Regions from separate parts of the Streptomyces sp. E-08 genome, predicted to be linked through region 1. Evidence: riboswitches for the same ligand, from Rfam matches in the RefSeq annotation. Region 1 holds a riboswitch; each other region holds the start of a gene.
The links. Region 1 has a riboswitch for cyclic di-AMP ahead of ACN9MM_RS29085 (M23 family metallopeptidase). Riboswitches for the same ligand answer to the same signal wherever they lie in the genome.

Region 1 (5,681 bases):
CGGGCGCACTTGACGAAGCCGCGGTCGGGGCGGAGCCCCATCTCGCCCATCTGGTAGACGATGCGGCGCTGGACGGGCTTCATGCCGTCGCGGGCGTCGGGGAGGGCGCGCGAGTAGATCACCGAGTACGCGTACTCGAGGAAGGAGCCCTGCATCTCGTCGACCACGTCGATGTCGAGGATCCTCTCCTCGTACGCGTCGTCCGGCGGCGGTGTCTTCGTGCTGCGGCGGGCCATCGCGGCTGCGGCTCCTTCACCAACAAGGTTGATCTGACGCGGACCATTGTGGACCGTGTCACCGACAACGCCGACCGCGACCCGGAAGAGGGACATCGCGAAGGCTCGGGAACTTCGCCAGGTGTCGGCGCGCTTGCATACAGTGGCAGGACTTTTTCACATCGCGATCGAAGGGACGTACATGCCCATGGGTCACACGGCCACGGCCGAGGCCGGCTCCGGCGGCCTGACAGCGACCGAGCACCGGTTGGCGAACGGCCTGCGCGTGGTGCTCTCGGAGGACCACCTGACCCCGGTCGCCGCGGTCTGCCTCTGGTACGACGTCGGCTCGCGTCACGAGGTCAAGGGCCGCACGGGCCTCGCCCACCTCTTCGAGCACCTGATGTTCCAGGGCTCGAAGCAGGTGCACGGCAACGGCCACTTCGAGCTGGTGCAGGGCGCCGGCGGCTCGCTCAACGGCACGACGAGCTTCGAGCGCACCAACTACTTCGAGACCATGCCCACGCACCAGCTGGAGCTCGCGCTCTGGCTGGAGGCCGACCGCATGGGATCGCTGCTCGCCGCCCTGGACGACGAGTCCATGGAGAACCAGCGGGACGTCGTCAAGAACGAGCGCCGCCAGCGCTACGACAACGTGCCGTACGGCACGGCCTTCGAGAAGCTGACCGCCCTCGCCTACCCGGAGGGCCACCCGTACCACCACACGCCGATCGGCTCCATGGCCGACCTGGACGCGGCGACCCTGGAGGACGCGCGGAACTTCTTCCGCACGTACTACGCCCCGAACAACGCCGTGCTGTCCGTCGTCGGAGACATCGACCCGGCGCAGACGCTCGCCTGGGTCGAGAAGTACTTCGGCTCGATCCCCGCCCACGACGGCAAGCCCGAGCCGCGCTCCGGCGAGCTGCCCGAGGTCATCGGCGAGCAGCTCCGTGAGGTCGTCGAGGAGGAGGTCCCGGCGCGCGCGCTGATGGCCGCCTACCGTCTGCCGCACGACGGCACGCGCGCGTGCGACGCCGCCGACCTGGCCCTGACGGTCCTGGGCGGCGGGGAGTCCTCCCGCCTGCACAACCGCCTGGTCCGCCGTGACCGCACGGCCGTCGCCGCCGGCTTCGGCCTGCTGCGGCTCGCCGGGGCGCCCTCGCTGGGCTGGCTGGACGTCAAGACCTCCGGGGGCGTCGAGGTCCCGCAGATCGAGGCGGCCGTCGACGAGGAGCTCGCCCGGTTCGCCGCCGAGGGCCCCACGCCCGAGGAGATGGAGCGCGCGCAGGCCCAGTTGGAGCGCGAGTGGCTGGACCGGCTCGGCACCGTCGCGGGCCGCGCGGACGAACTGTGCCGGTTCGCCGTGCTGTTCGGCGACCCGCAGCTCGCCCTGACCGCCGTCGACCGCGTCCTGGAGATCACCGCCGAGGAGGTGCGCGAGGTCGCCGCGGCCAAGCTGCGCCCCGACAACCGCGCGGTGCTCGTCTACGAGCCCCTGGCGACCGAGCAGAGCGACAGCGCCGACGGCGAAGACGACGAAGAGGGAGCGGACCAGTGACCGACGCCGCCGTGTCCTTGACGAGCATGGACTTCCACCCGCAGCCCCAGCCGGGCACCGCGAAGCCGTGGGCCTTCCCGGCCCCGGACCGCGGGAAGCTGGACAACGGTCTGACCCTGCTCACCAGCCACCGCCCCGGCCAGCAGGTCGTCGCCGTGGAGATCTTCCTGCCCGCCCCGCTGGACGCCGAGCCGGCCGGTCTCGACGGTGTGGCCACCATCATGGCCCGCGCGCTCTCCGAGGGCACCGACCAGCACAGTGCCGAGGAGTTCGCGGCCGAGCTGGAGCGCTGCGGCGCCACGCTCGACGCGCACGCCGACCACCCGGGCGTACGGGTCTCCCTGGAGGTCCCGGCCTCCCGGCTGCCCAAGGCGCTCGGGCTGCTCTCCGAGGCCCTGATCGCCCCGGCGTTCCTGGAGACCGAGGTCGAGCGCCTGGTGCGCAACCGTCTCGACGAGATCCCGCACGAGACGGCCAACCCGGCCCGCCGCGCCGCCAAGCAGCTCTCCAAGGAGCTGTTCCCGGCCGAGTCCCGGATGTCCCGGCCGCGCCAGGGCACCGAGGAGACCGTCGCCGCGATCGACGCCGCCGCCGTCCGCGCCTTCTTCGACGCGCACGTCCGGCCCGGCACGGCCACCGCCGTGGTCGTCGGCGACCTGACGGGCGTCGACCTGGACAAGGTCCTCGCCGAGACGCTGGGCGCCTGGACCGGTGAGCCGGCCGAGCCGCTCCCGATGCCGCCGATCACCGCCGACGACACCGGTCGGGTCGTCATCGTGGACCGTCCCGGCGCGGTGCAGACGCAGCTGCTCATCGGCCGGATCGGCGCCGACCGGCACGACCGTGTCTGGCCGGCCCGGATCCTCGGCACGTACTGCCTCGGTGGCACCCTGACCTCGCGTCTGGACCGGGTCCTGCGCGAGGAGAAGGGCTACACGTACGGCGTGCGGGCCTTCGGTCAGGTGCTCCGCTCGGACGCCGGGGGGAACGGCGCCGCGATGCTCGCCATCAGCGGATCCTTCGACACCCCGAACACGGGTCCGGCACTTGAGGACCTCTTCGCGGTGCTGCGCACGCTGGCCGCCGAGGGTCTGACCGACGCCGAGCGCGAGACGGCCGTGCAGAACCTGGTGGGCGTGGCGCCCCTCAAGTACGAGACGGCCGCCTCCGTCGCCGGGACGCTCGCCGACCAGGTGGAGCAGCACCTGCCGGACGACTTCCAGGCGCAGTTGTACGCGCGCCTGGCCGAGACCGGCACGGTCGAGGCGACGGCCGCCGTGGTCAGCGCGTTCCCGGTGGACCGGCTCGTCACCGTGCTCGTCGGTGACGCGGCACAGATCGCGGAGCCGGTGCGGGCGCTCGGCATCGGTGAAGTGACCGTCGTGACCGGCTGATTCCGGCCACCGCGCGACAACGGGAGGACCCCGACGGGCCAGTTCGTCGGGGTCCTCCGCTTTGTCCGTATTGAGGGCAAGGTGATTATTTGCCCTGTGGCATGTCTTACAAAAGACGTGTCTGGTTGGTGATTGAAAGACGATCCGCATAGCGTCGGGGCGGCTGTTCGTCAGTTGCACGTGCCGCAGCCGCGGCATCGGACAGTCATCGCCGAGTCCCCGTCAGGCGCGAGCCTGGGGAGCCGGGGACCCACACGTAGTCCCTGGGGTGAATCGGGCGCCTTCGTCTCGACGGAGGGGCTCGTAGGAGACCTTCCTGCTCCGAACCCGTCAGCTAACCCGGTAGGCGAGAAGGAAGGAAAGGATCAGCCCCTACATGGCGTTCACCCGTGCCACCGGGAAGCATCGTGGTCCGAGCCGGATGGCGCGCCGCAGCGTGGGCATCGCCGGCGCCGCGACGCTCGCCACCACCGGCGTCATTGGATCCCTCGCCTCCCCGGCGCTCGCCGCGGACACGGACAACCGCTCCCCCGAGGACACCGGTCTCACCCAGGTGATCACCGAGGACTCCCTTGTGGACCGGATCAACGCCCAGGCCGCCGCCCAGGAGCAGGAGGCCGTCGAGGCCATCGCCAAGGCGAAGGCCAAGGCCGAGGCCAAGCGCAAGGCCGAGGCCCGCGCCAAGGAGATCCGGCTGGAGCGTGAGCGCGCCGCCCGCGAGGCCGAGCGCCGCCGCCTGGCCTCCTTCCAGCTCCCCGTCGCCGGCTCGTACGTCTCCACCGGCTACAAGACCGGCGGCTCGCTCTGGTCCTCCGGCAGCCACTCCGGCGTCGACTTCCACGCCGCCTACGGCACCCAGGTCGTCTCCGTCGGCTCCGGCACCGTCGTCGAGGCCGGCTGGGGCGGCGCGTACGGCAACAACATCGTCGTCCGGATGAACGACGGCACGTACACCCAGTACGGGCACCTCTCCTCCATCGGGGTCTACGTCGGCCAGAGCGTCGAGCCCGGCCAGCAGATAGGCGTCTCGGGCTCCTCCGGCAACTCCACGGGCCCGCACCTCCACTTCGAGGCGCGCACGAGCCCCGACTACGGCTCGGACATCAACCCGGTCGCGTACCTCCGCGCCCGCGGCGTCAACGTCTGACCCGGACCGGGCCGTCGGCCCGGATCCCCGCCGCGCACCGCGTCGCAAAAGCCCCGGCTCGTACTGAGCCGGGGCTTTTCGCTGATCAAAAGACAGCCAAGGGCGGTCAAAGACGGCCATGAATTCCGCTGGGGCATCGGAAATTCCGGCAGGCTGCAATAGAGTCGCAGACCGGGCGCAGAACAGGCGCTGATCGAATGGACTCACGCGGACCAAGGCGGAGGTCGGACATGCGCATTCCCGCGCACTCGGTATGCACGGCGATCCGGGACGACATCGTCTCCGGCGCGTTCGAGCGGGGTGCTCGGCTGACCGAGGAGCAGCTCGCCCGCCGGTACGGCGTCTCCCGCGTCCCGGTCCGCGAGGCGCTGCGCACCCTGGAGTCCGAGGGCTTCGTCGTCACCCGGCGCCACGCGGGCGCCCATGTCGCCGAGCCGACCGAGCAGGAGGCGGCCGATCTGCTCGACATGCGGGCGCTGCTCGAACCGCTGGGCGCCGCGCGGGCCGCGCAGCGGCGCACCGAAGCCCACCTCAAGGTGCTGCGCGGCCTGGTCAGGCTGGGGCAGGAGCGGGCCAGGCGCGGCCAGGGCGAGGATCTGCGCTCGCTCGGCGGCTGGTTCCACGAGACGCTCGCGCAGGCGTCCGGGAGCCCGGCCCTGACGGCGCTGCTCACCCAGCTGCGGCACAAGATCGCCTGGACGTACGTGGTGGATCAGCCGGCCCTGCCGGTCGAGGCCTGGGCCGAGCACGGCGCGATCGTGGACGCCGTGGCGCGCGGCGACGCCGAGCGGGCGAGGGCGCTGACCGCGCTGCACGCGGAGCGCTCGTTGTCGCTGCACCGGCTCAAAAGGCCGGAGCGCGGCCGTGTGAGGGTTTCGCAACATGCCGTCAACACATCGAGTGCCCGGAATTAACGCGCGCGCCGTATACAAAGAACAGGAATTCGACCCGGTATTCGTCCCGGGTATTTCGTGCTGCCCGGAATCGAGGCGGAGCAATGAGAATGGCCGTGGCCGCCGGAATTCCGGCGACCACGGCCATTCGTCGTACGGGGGACCGGATCAGACGGTCTCGGGGAGCTCGTCCAGACCCTCGGCGACCAGCTTCGCCAGGCGGTCGAGCGCGGCCTCGGCGCCGTCGGCCTCCGACGCGAGCACGATCTCCTCGCCGCCCTGCGCGCCCAGGCCGAGCACCGCGAGCATGGAGGCGGCGTTCACGGGGGTGCCGTCGGACTTGGCGATCGTCACCGGCACGCCGGAGGCCGTGGCGGCACGGACGAAGATGGACGCGGGGCGGGCGTGCAGGCCCTCGGCCCAGCCGACGTTGACGCGGCGCTCAGCCATGGTGTTGCCCTTCAAGTCTCA
Region 2 (5,681 bases), 2.8 Mb from region 1:
GACGAGTCCCCGCACGCGAGGGGCAAGACGGGCATCCCGGGCGAGCGCAAGGCCGAACTGATGACGCATCTGCTCAACATCGACCCGCCGGACCACACCCGGCTGCGGCGGCTCGTGTCGAAGGCGTTCACCCCGCGCAGGGTCGCCGAGTTCGCGCCGCGCGTGCAGGAGCTGACGGACCGGCTCATCGACTCCTTCGTGGAGAGGGGGAGCGCCGACCTCATCCACGAGTTCGCCTTCCCGCTGCCGATCTACGCGATCTGCGACCTCCTCGGGGTGCCGCCGGAGGACCAGGACGACTTCCGGGACTGGGCCGGGATGATGATCCGGCACGGCGGCGGGCCGCGCGGCGGGGTCGCGCGGTCGGTGAAGAAGATGCGCGGCTATCTCGCCGAACTGATCCACCGCAAGCGCGAGGAGCCGGGAGACGACCTGATCTCGGGGCTCATCAAGGCCTCCGACCACGGCGAGCACCTCACCGAGAACGAGGCCGCCGCCATGGCCTTCATCCTGCTCTTCGCCGGCTTCGAGACGACCGTGAATCTGGTGGGGAACGGACTTTACGCACTTCTTCGGCACCCCGAGCAGCGCGCGCTGCTCCAGGCCTCCCTCGCGGCAGGGGAGACCGGGCTCCTGGAGACCGGCGTCGAGGAGCTGCTGCGGTTCGACGGGCCCGTGGAGATGGCGACCTGGCGGTACGCGACGCGGGCGCTGACCATCGGCGGGCAGGAGATCCCGGCGGGCGACCCGGTGCTCGTGGTGCTCGCCGCCGCCGACCGGGACCCGGAGCGGTTCGACGGGCCGGACGTCCTCGACCTCGCGCGGCGCGACAACCAGCACCTCGGGTACGGGCACGGCATCCACTACTGCCTGGGCGCCCCGCTCGCCCGCCTGGAGGGACAGGCGGCGCTCGCGACCCTGCTGACTCGTCTGCCGGATCTGCGACTTGCCGCCGATCCGGCCGAACTGCGGTGGCGCGGAGGGCTCATCATGCGGGGCTTGCGCACGCTTCCGGTGGAGTTCTCCCCTTCCGTACCCCTCTTGACCACTGACGGTTCATCAGAAATGTGATCTTCACGTGATCGCGGGGCGATCGACTTGTGACGGACGTTCGAATGCCGCTACGTTTCCCGGCAGTCTCAGCCGTCACGCGAAAGGCCCTCCTATGCGTTCCGGGAACGGACGACACCGTCGCCCCCGTCAGGCTCCCGCCATCGTCGTCGCCGCCGGCGTGACCGGATCCGCCATGGCGCTGCCGTTGCTCGCCACGGGATCCGCCTCCGCGGCCGACGCCGCCACGTGGGACCGGGTCGCCGAGTGCGAGTCCGGCGGCCAGTGGAGCGCCAACTTCGGCAACGGGATGTACGGCGGCCTCCAGTTCACCCAGGCCAGCTGGGAGCGGAACGGCGGCCTGGCGTACGCGCCCAGCCCCGACCTCGCCAGCCGCGCCCAGCAGATCGCGGTGGCCGAGAAGGCGCTTGCCAAGGGCAGCGACGAGTGGGCCACCTGCGCGCCGATCGCCGGCCTGAAGAACGACGGGAAGGCCACCGGGGTGAACCCCGGCCCGACCGCCGTCCCGACGACCCCCAGCGGGCCCCTCCCCGAGTCCAACCGCACCGCGGGCACCCCGGCCGCCCCCGCGGGCGCCACGGGGACGGCGGACCGGTCCGCCACGTCCGCCCCCGTGACGCCGGCCTCCCCGGCCACTCCGGCGACCTCCGCCTCCCCGGCCACGCCCGCCACCCCGGCGGCGCCGGTCACACCCGACGCATCCGTTACGCCCGGTACGCCGGATTCGTCCGGGTCGCCGGAGGGTGACGCGCCGTCGGCCACGCCCGGCACGGGCAAGCACCGGGGCGAGGCCGCCCCGGAGGAGTCCGGCAAGCCGGACAGTTCGGCCGAATCGGGTCGGCACGCGTCGGGCGTGGACGCGTCCGCGGGGAAGTCCGCGGGGAAGGTCGACGACACGCCGGTGACTGACGACACGAAGAATTCGGACGCAACGGACAGTCAGGACACTTCGGGCGAGTACACCGTGCGGCCGGGTGACAGCCTGTCCGGCATTGTGCAGGAGAACGAACTCCCCGGAGGCTGGACCGCCCTCTACGACGCCAACCGGCAGACGGTGGGTATCGATCCGGACCTCATCCTGCCTGGTCAGAGCCTTGACCTGACGGTGGGTTCGACGGCGACGGAAGGCTAGTTCGCGGGCTTATGTCCGGTTCTGGGCAAGTGAGACATGGGTCTCTTCGCCCCAACTGGCGTGTCACGTCCGCAAACTTTGCTCCCGTCACCTCTCACCTGCACAAACGCCGCCCACCGGAGGGCAAGCGGGGCCGATTTTTCCGCAATGGGCCTCTTTGAACTTCCGGTGGGTCTGTGTCTACGGTCGTCACCGCTCGCCACCGCGGGCCCCGTCGACCGAAACGCCGAATCCTGCCGTCGGCCGATGGGAACAGTCGTCGCGCAAGCGCCGAAGGCAGGAGTGGGGGACCCAAGGTAAGTGCCGGTCCCGGCCGTTGAGACAGACGGCCGACGATCGGCTTGGGGTGAAGCCGCGTGCAAGGACACGCGGCCGGGCAACTTTCCGGCCCGAACCCGACAGCTCACCTCACAGGCGTCGGTGAGGAGAATTCCCATGCTGTTTTCCGCCAAGGGCAAACACCGTCGTCCCTCCAAGGCCACCCAGGTCGCCACGCTCGTCGGCGTCACCGGTGTCGCCGTCGCCGCCCCGCTGCTGACCGCGGGCACCGCCTCCGCCGCCACGGCCGCCGAGTGGGACACCGTCGCCCAGTGCGAGTCCGGTGGCAACTGGGCCATCAACACCGGCAACGGCTTCTACGGCGGCCTGCAGTTCACCAACTCCACCTGGGCCGCGTTCGGTGGCACCGCCTACGCCGCGCGCGCCGACCTGGCGTCGAAGACCCAGCAGATCGCCATCGCCGAGAAGGTCCTCGCGGGCCAGGGCAAGGGTGCCTGGCCGAGCTGCGGCGTCGGCCTCTCGGGCGCTTCCTACGACGGCGGTGCCGCCGAGAGCGCCCCGCAGCAGACCCAGCAGCAGGCCGCTCCGAAGCAGCAGGCCGCCCCGAAGCAGCAGGAGCGTCGCGCCGAGCAGCCGACCACCCGCAGCGAGCAGCGCCAGGCCCCGAAGGCCGCCGCCAAGAAGACCGTCACCACGCCCACCGGCAAGACGGTCAAGAAGGGTGACGGCGAGTACAAGGTCGTGGCCGGCGACACCCTCTCCAAGATCGCCCAGGCGCACGGCGTCAAGGGCGGCTGGGCCAAGCTCTTCGAGCTGAACAAGGGCGTCGTCGAGAACGCCGACCTCATCTACCCGGGTCAGCAGCTCCACCTGAAGTGAGCCCGGCGGCCCGCGTGAGTCCGGCGGCTCACGCGGCCCCGACGACCCTCCCGCGGTGACCACCCCGGTCCGGCGTGCCCTTCCCCCGTGCGCGCCGGACCGGGGTTTCCCCTTATACGGGGAAAGCTGACGGTTCCGAGTCATTACGGGGGGCCTGAGGGTTCCGAGGGTTACCGCACAGTAGGTCCGGGGCCCTTCGTCCCGAGATGCGTGCCCTTGGGTCCTTTTTCGTCCCAGGGGGCGGGCGCACGGCGGGCGGGAGCCCCCGAGCCGGTTAGGCTCTTGTCGCAAGGCCAAGCGACCCTGCACCGACCTTGCGTCACATCCAGCGTCACATCCCAGAAGGAGATGCTCGTGCCGTCCATCGACGTCGTCGTAGCCCGGGAAATCCTGGACTCCCGAGGCAACCCCACGGTCGAGGTCGAGGTCGGCCTCGACGACGGCAGCACCGGCCGTGCTGCTGTTCCGTCCGGCGCCTCCACCGGTGCGTTCGAGGCCATCGAGCTTCGCGACGGTGACCCCAACCGCTACCAGGGCAAGGGTGTCGAGAAGGCCGTCCTCGCCGTCATCGAGCAGATCGGCCCGGAGCTCGTCGGCTACGACGCCACCGAGCAGCGCCTGATCGACCAGGCCATGTTCGACCTGGACGCCACGGAGAACAAGGGCTCGCTCGGCGCCAACGCCATCCTCGGCGTCTCGCTCGCCGTCGCGCACGCCGCCTCCGAGGCCAGCGACCTCCCGCTCTTCCGCTACCTGGGCGGCCCGAACGCGCACCTGCTGCCCGTTCCGATGATGAACATCCTCAACGGTGGGTCGCACGCCGACTCCAACGTCGACATCCAGGAGTTCATGATCGCCCCGATCGGCGCGGAGTCCTTCTCCGAGGCCCTCCGCTGGGGCACCGAGGTCTACCACACCCTCAAGTCCGTCCTGAAGACCAAGGGCCTCTCCACCGGCCTCGGCGACGAGGGCGGCTTCGCCCCGAACCTGGACTCCAACCGTGAGGCGCTCGACCTCATCCTGGAGGCCATCAAGCAGGCCGGCTACGTCCCGGGCAAGGACATCGCGCTGGCGCTCGACGTCGCCGCGTCCGAGTTCTACAAGGACGGAAAGTACGAGTTCGAGGGCAAGTCCCGCTCGGCCGCCGAGATGACCGAGTACTACGAGGAGCTCGTCTCCGCGTACCCGCTCGTCTCCATCGAGGACCCGCTGTTCGAGGACGACTGGGCCGGCTGGAAGGTCATCACCGACAAGCTCGGCGCCAAGGTCCAGCTCGTCGGCGACGACCTGTTCGTCACCAACCCGGAGCGCCTGGCCCGCGGCATCGAGGAGGGCACCGCCAACGCCCTGCTCGTCAAGGTCAACCAGATCGGTTCGCTGACCGAGACCCTCGACGCCGTCGAGCTCGCCCAGCGCAACGGCTTCAAGTGCATGATGTCGCACCGCTCCGGCGAGACCGAGGACGTCACCATCGCCGACCTCGCCGTCGCCACCAACTGCGGCCAGATCAAGACCGGCGCCCCGGCCCGCTCCGAGCGCGTCGCCAAGTACAACCAGCTCCTGCGCATCGAGGAGATCCTCGACGACGCCGCGGTCTACGCCGGCCGCAGCGCGTTCCCGCGGTTTCGCACTGCGAACTGATGAAGAGGGGCAAGGGCTGATCAAGGGCTGACACCTGCTCTGATCCGTACGTCCCCGCACTCGGTCCCGTACCGTGTGCGGGGACGTACGCGTGAACAGGGGAGGCGACACGACATGGCCGCGAAGGACCGGGACCGGTTCTCGACCGCGACCCGGATCAGGCTGCTCGGAGAGCAGACCGCCGCCCGTGTCTACCGCTCCCAGACCCGCCGCCAGGCCCGCCGCTCCCGGCTCACCGGCCGCGCGGCCTTCCTCGCCCTCGTGGTCTGCTCCCTCGTCGTCGCCCTCGCCTATCCCATGCGGAGCTACGTCTCCCAGCAGGGCGAGATCGCCGAGCAGGAGCGCCGGGCCGCCGAGGCCGCCCGGCGGGTCGAGGAACTGAAGGACGAGAAGGCGCGCCTCCAGGACCCGTCCTACGTCCGCCGCCTCGCCCGCGAGCACCTGCACTACGTGCTGCCCGGCGAGACCGGCTTCACCGTGAACGACCCCGACGCGGAGCAACGGCCCCGCGCCGACCAGGGCACGGCCGACCGCCCCTGGTACGACAACCTCTGGGACGGCGTCGACCACGCCGACCGACCCTGACCCCTCCGCGACACGAACAAGGCAGACATGGAAACGCCCCCTCCGCAGACCGAACGCACCGAGCCGACCGAGACGGACATCGCGGCCTTCGAGC
Region 3 (5,681 bases), 730 kb from region 1:
CGGGGGCCGCTCTCCTCCTGCGACTTCGACTGCCCGTACTGTCCCTTCGCCAAGCGCCGGGACAGCCGCGAGCAGCTGCGCGCGGACCGGGCCGCGCTCGAACGGTTCACCGGCTGGGCCGAGGCGCAGACCGGGGACCGGCTGCGGATCCTGTTCACCCCGTGGGGCGAGGGGCTCGTCCGCTCCTGGTACCGGCGGGCGCTGGTCGAGCTGTCCCGGCTGCCGCACGTGGAGCGGGTGGCGATCCAGACCAACCTGAGCTGCCGGACCGAGTGGCTGGCCGAGGCGGACCCGGAGAGCGTGGCCCTCTGGTGCACGTACCACCCGGGGCAGACCCCGTACGAGCGGTTCCTCGGCAAGTGCCGGGAGCTCGCGGAGCGGGGCGTCCGGTACAGCGTCGGGGTGGTCGGTCTGCCCGAGCACCGGGAGGACGCCCGCCGGCTGCGCGCCGCGCTGCCGCCGCACGTCTACCTCTGGGTGAACGCGGCCGAGGGGCACACGTACACCGACGCGGAGGCCGAGGGCTGGACGGAGCTCGACCCGCTGTTCCCGTACAGCCGGCACCCGCACCGCTCGGCGGGGCTGCCCTGCCGTACCGGCGAGTCGGTGATCTCGGTGGACGGCGAGGGGACGGTGCGGCGCTGCCACTTCGTCAGGGCCGAGCTGGGAAACCTGTACGACGGCTCGTACCGCGCCGCCCTGCGTCCCCGCGCCTGCCCCCTCGCCCGCTGCGACTGCCACATCGGCTACGTCCACCTGGAGACGCTGCCGCTGTACGACGTGTTCGCCGGCGGGGTCCTGGAACGGATCCCCGCCGCACCCCCGATTACAGCGGCATGAGGTCGGGGCGCTTCGCCTCGACGTGGTCGCCCGAGCTCTCGCCGCGCAGCCGGCGCCCGATCCAGGGCACCAGGTACTCCCTGGCCCAGTGGATGTCGTCGCGGCGCACCTCCAGGGTGCCGCGCGGCGGGACCGGCGGCCAGGGCTGGTCCGGGTCGGCGGGCACCGGCAGGCCGAGGACCTGGGCGGCGCGCAGGGCGACGCGGGTGTGGCCCTCGGCCGAGAGGTGCAGCCGGTCGTCGTCCCAGGCCCGCCGGTCCTGGACGGACTTCAGCGACCACAGGTCGAGGACCGGGCAGTCGTAGCGGTCCGCGATGGCCCGGACGTGGCCGTTGTAGGTGGCGATCTTGCCGCGCAGGTGCTTGAGGAGGGTCACGCCGCGGGTGTCGAAGCCGGTGGTCACCATGACCGTGCCGACGGCGGAGGTGAGGTCGGCGACGGCGCGCTCGAAGCGCTCGGCCACCTCGTCGGGGTCCGTTCCGGGGCGGATGATGTCGTTGCCGCCCGCGCAGAAGGTCACCAGGTCGGGGGCGAGTTCCTTCGCCCGGGGAACCTGTTCCGCCACGATCTGGTCGAGGAGGCGCCCGCGTACGGCCAGGTTGGCGTAGCGGAAGTCGTCATGCTCCGGCAGCTCGTCGGCGAGCAGCACCGCGAAGCGGTCCGCCCAGCCGACGTACGTCCCGTCGGGCCCGGGGTCTCCGACGCCTTCGGTGAAGCTGTCACCGATCGCCGCGTACGACCCGAATGCGTTCTTGTCTGTTGATCTCGAATCGTCTGCCACGGGAGCACATCCTTCCCCTTCGGCTGTGACCTACGCGACCGTAAGGAGGGGTTGACGCCGGGTGACATATGCCACCGATAAAGATTCCACCAAGCCGGAATACGCCGGAGGCCCGGCACGTATGTGCCGGGCCCCGGGTGCTGAAGCGGCGTCAGATGCTCACGCCGTGCTGGCGCAGGGCGGCCAGCGGGTCGATGTCGGAGCCGTACTCCGGGCCGGTCCGCATCTCGAAGTGCAGGTGCGGGCCGGTGACGTTGCCGGTCGCGCCGGAGAGGCCGATCTGCTGGCCGCCGGTGACGGTCTGGCCGGCGGAGACGGAGATCGAGGACAGGTGGGCGTACTGCGAGAAGGTGCCGTCGGCGTGCTGGATGACGACCTGGTTGCCGTACGCACCGCCGTCACCGGCGGAGTAGACGGTGCCGGGGCCGACCGCGACGACGGTGGTGCCGGTCGAGGCGATGAAGTCGACACCGGTGTGGTAGCCGGAGGACCACATGGAGCCCGAGGCGCGGTACGGGGTGCCTATGCCGCCGCTGACCGGGGCGACCCAGCCGGAGGAGGAGGTCGTGCCGGCGGAGGAGGAAGAGGAGGAGGACGACGCCGGGGTGGAGGCGGCGGCGGTCTCGGCGGCGGGGGCCGAGGGGCGCTCGCTGCTCCGCGAGGCGCGCGAGGTGTCGCCGTTCTTGCCGGAGGCCTGCGCGCTCTTCTTGTGCGCGGCCTTCGGTGCGGCGGCCTTCGCGGTGCCCTTCGCGCCGAGGGTGAGCTTCATGCCGGGCAGGATCAGCGAGGGGTTCTCACCGACGACCTGACGGTTGTCCGCGTAGAGCTTCTGCCAGCCGCCGGCGAGGTGGTGTTCGGCGGCGATCTTCGACAGGTAGTCGCCGTGGACGACGGAGTACGTCCTCGGCGCGGCCTTCGCGGTGGCGGGCGCGGCCTTCACCTGGGCGACGGCGTGGGCGGGAGCGGCGACCGGGGCGGCCTTCTCGGCGGCGTGGGCGCCGGTGGCTCCGAGGAGCGGGAGGGCGACGACGGCGCCGCCGGTGCCGGCGGCGGCGATGCCGCGGGTCAGGCGGCTGGACTTGACGCGGCGGTGCTTACCCTTTGCGGGCATGGCGAATTCCTCTCCGGCGCCTACGAGGTGAGCTGTCGGGTTCGGACTGGAGATGTCCGGCCGCGTTCTCACGCGGCTTCACCCCGAGCCGTCCTTCTTCGAGGGATCGGCGTACTACCTGGGTCCCCCGCTCCTGCCGCGTACGGGTGAGTGCGGATTCCGGTCGGTGGCAGGATTCGGCGGTCCGTCCGGAGTGAGCGCGACGCTAGACGAGTGGGGTCGGGGCGAACAAGCCACGGTTTTCAAGTGCTCGGGGATTCCTCGATGTCCGGCCTGAATTCCGGTCACCCTCCGTGGATGACGGTCCCTCGATCTCCTTTTCCCGGGGGGAATTTGGAAAAGACGATCAGGCACGGTCCGTCACGGTTATGACGCTGCTCACGCGCCGATCCCCATCTCCCCTGCAACCGGGGCGGGTTATGCCGAACCCCTCAATACGGACAGATCACCCATTCCCGTCCGAGGGGGTGCGTGCCCGGGTCTCCGAACGAGATGATTGCCCCAGGAACCGATCTACAGAACAGGAGCAGCCGTGACGCAGCAGCTGCCGCAGGTCCCGCCCGCCGAAGCCGCCGAGCCCGAGCTCACGGAGGTCCGCAACTTCCGGGACGTGGCCGGCCTGCCGACGACGGACGGGCGCGCCGTCCGCCCCGGCCGCCTCTTCCGCAGCGGCCACCTCGCCCACGCGACGGAGGACGACGCCGCCTTCCTCGCCTCGCTCGGCCTGCACACGATCTTCGACTTCCGCAACGAGTCGGACCGGAAGGTCGAGGGCGCGGACGTCGAGCTGCCCGGCGTACGGAACGTGAACATACCGCTCAACGACCCGGCCGACGGCAAGGAGTTCTGGAAGCTGGTGCGTGACGGCGAGACCGACCAGCTCCGGGGGATCCTCGGCGACGGCAAGGCGGCCGCCCGGATGTCCCGTTCGTACCGGAAGATGATCGTCGAGCGGACCTCGGAGCACAGCCGGATCCTGCACTCCATGGCCGAGGAGAGCGTCCCGGTCCTGATGCACTGCGCGGCCGGAAAGGACCGGGCCGGGCTCGCCATCGCGATCACCCTGCTCGCGGTCGGGGTCGAGCGGGAGGCGATCGAGGCCGACTACGTGAAGTCGAACGACCCGCACCGCCGCTACAAGGTGCGCCGCAGCTCCACCGCCCCGGACGCGATGTCGCCCGAGGTGATGGAGCTGCTGAGCCCGCTCTTCGACGCGCGGGTGGAGTATCTGCGGGCCGCCTTCGAGACGATCGAGGCGACCTGGGGCTCGGTGGACGCCTACCTCACCGAGGGCCTGAAGCTGGCCCCGGAGACCCGCGAGCGGCTGCGGGAGCGCCTGCTCACGGAGGCGTAGCCCCGGCTACTGGTTCTGCCCGCCCAGCGTGAAGAGCAGGTAGAGGAAGCCGGCGAAGAGGTGGCCGGCGATCAGATAGGCGAAGAGGCGGAGCACGAGCCCCTTGGGGAACTTGCCCTCACCGCGCTCCTCGCCGGTGACAGGTGCGGACTTCTGGGACATGTCGGGCCTTTCCTGAAGAATCGTCACGAAATGTCAGCGCCTGTGCGGGGTCCCGTCGCCGAGGCACAGCTCGGCGGCGGGGCTCTGCATCAGGGTATGGACGAAGAGCAGCTCGGCTCCGCCGGGCGTGGCGGCGCCGATCCGGTGCGGGGTCAGCGAGTCGAAGTGCGCGCTGTCCCCGGGATCGAGGACGTGGACGGCCTCGCCGAGCGCGAGCCGCACCCGGCCCTCCAGGACGTGGATCCACTCCTCGCCCGGATGGACGCGCACGATGTCGCCCCGGGTGGCGTACGGCACGTGGACCCGCAGGCACTGGAGCGCGCGGCCGGCTCCGCCCGCCTGGCGGTAGATCCAGCCGTCGGCCTCGACGGGTTCGGAGCGGCCGGCCCGGACGACGGGGTCGCGCTCGGGCGGCGCCTCTCCCAGGAGCTCGGAGACCGTCGTACCGTAGATGCGGGACAGGGCGAGCAGCATCGGGAGCGAGGGCTGCCGGTTCCCGGTCTCCAGGCGCGAGAGGTGGGCCGGCGAGAGGCCGGCCCGCTGGGCGGCGGCCTCCAGGGTGAGTCCCCGACGGCGGCGCAGGGCCCGCAGCTGCGGGGCGACGTCGGGCAGGACGCCGGGGGTGGCGGGGTCCGGGTAGGTCTCCCCGGGGACGTGGTCCATGCGTCCATTCCGCCAGGTTCGTGCCTCTGAGGCAAGTTTCTTGCCTCAGAGGCAAAACCCGGACGGGATCCGCGTCGAGATCCGGTCAGCGCTGCGCGACCGCCTGCTTGACCAGCGTCTTCCCGAAGTCCCACATCAGTCCGCCGCCGCCGTGGGCCTCGTCCATGACCGCGGTGAAGGCCGTGACGAACCGGTCCACGTCCGCCTCGTCGATGATCAGCGGCGGGATCAGCTTGATCACCTCCAGGTGGTCCCCGGACACCTGGGTGAGGATCCGGTGCCGCTGGAGCAGCGGGACGACGACCATCTGGGCGAAGAGGCCCTTGCGGGCCGCCTGGAGCATCGTCCAGCGCCCGCGCAGCCCGAGCGAGGACGGTCGCCCGAACTCGATCCCGATCATCAGGCCGCGCCCGCGGATCTCGTGCAGCAGCTCGTACCGGGGCACGAGCTCCTTCAGGCGGCCCGAGAGCAGGTCGCCGATCCGGCGGGCGTGGGCGACGGTGTCCTCGTCCTCCATGACCGACAGGACGGCGAGCCCGGCGGCCATGGCCTGCGCGTTCGATCCGAAGCTCGCCGAGTGGACCAGGACCCGGTCCATCGACGAGTACACCTTCTTGAAGATCCAGTCCTTGCCGAGGGTGGCGCCGACCGGCACGTAGCCGCCGGAGAGCGCCTTGGCGACGCAGACCAGGTCCGGCTCGACGCCCTCCTCGTGCTGGTAGGCGTAGAAGTCGCCGGTCCTGCCGAGGCCCGTCTGCACCTCGTCCGCG

Region 2: linked by a shared signal. The riboswitch ahead of ACN9MM_RS15910 (transglycosylase family protein) and the one ahead of ACN9MM_RS29085 (M23 family metallopeptidase) in region 1 are both predicted to bind cyclic di-AMP.
Region 3: linked by a shared signal. The riboswitch ahead of ACN9MM_RS32385 (M23 family metallopeptidase) and the one ahead of ACN9MM_RS29085 (M23 family metallopeptidase) in region 1 are both predicted to bind cyclic di-AMP.

What each region holds. Positions count from the first base shown of each region.
Region 1 is NZ_CP183971.1:6,300,728-6,306,408, forward strand. It holds gene ACN9MM_RS29070 (DNA gyrase/topoisomerase IV subunit A) at 1-236, opposite strand, end outside; gene ACN9MM_RS29075 (M16 family metallopeptidase) at 418-1,776, shown strand; gene ACN9MM_RS29080 (M16 family metallopeptidase) at 1,803-3,170, shown strand; cyclic di-AMP (ydaO/yuaA leader) riboswitch at 3,370-3,534, shown strand; gene ACN9MM_RS29085 (M23 family metallopeptidase) at 3,547-4,317, shown strand; gene ACN9MM_RS29090 (GntR family transcriptional regulator) at 4,548-5,231, shown strand; gene ACN9MM_RS29095 (HPr family phosphocarrier protein) at 5,379-5,660, opposite strand.
Region 2 is NZ_CP183971.1:3,505,180-3,510,860, reverse strand. It holds gene ACN9MM_RS15920 (cytochrome P450 family protein) at 1-1,071, shown strand, start outside; gene ACN9MM_RS15915 (transglycosylase family protein) at 1,166-2,203, shown strand; cyclic di-AMP (ydaO/yuaA leader) riboswitch at 2,462-2,635, shown strand; gene ACN9MM_RS15910 (transglycosylase family protein) at 2,639-3,361, shown strand; gene eno (phosphopyruvate hydratase) at 3,716-5,002, shown strand; gene ACN9MM_RS15900 (FtsB family cell division protein) at 5,117-5,587, shown strand; gene ACN9MM_RS15895 (DUF501 domain-containing protein) at 5,615-5,681, shown strand, end outside.
Region 3 is NZ_CP183971.1:7,030,460-7,036,140, reverse strand. It holds gene ACN9MM_RS32395 (STM4011 family radical SAM protein) at 1-840, shown strand, start outside; gene ACN9MM_RS32390 (SGNH/GDSL hydrolase family protein) at 827-1,621, opposite strand; gene ACN9MM_RS32385 (M23 family metallopeptidase) at 1,773-2,732, opposite strand; cyclic di-AMP (ydaO/yuaA leader) riboswitch at 2,735-2,891, opposite strand; gene ACN9MM_RS32380 (tyrosine-protein phosphatase) at 3,265-4,086, shown strand; gene ACN9MM_RS32375 (DUF6126 family protein) at 4,093-4,248, opposite strand; gene ACN9MM_RS32370 (helix-turn-helix domain-containing protein) at 4,282-4,911, opposite strand; gene ACN9MM_RS32365 (aspartate aminotransferase family protein) at 4,997-5,681, opposite strand, start outside.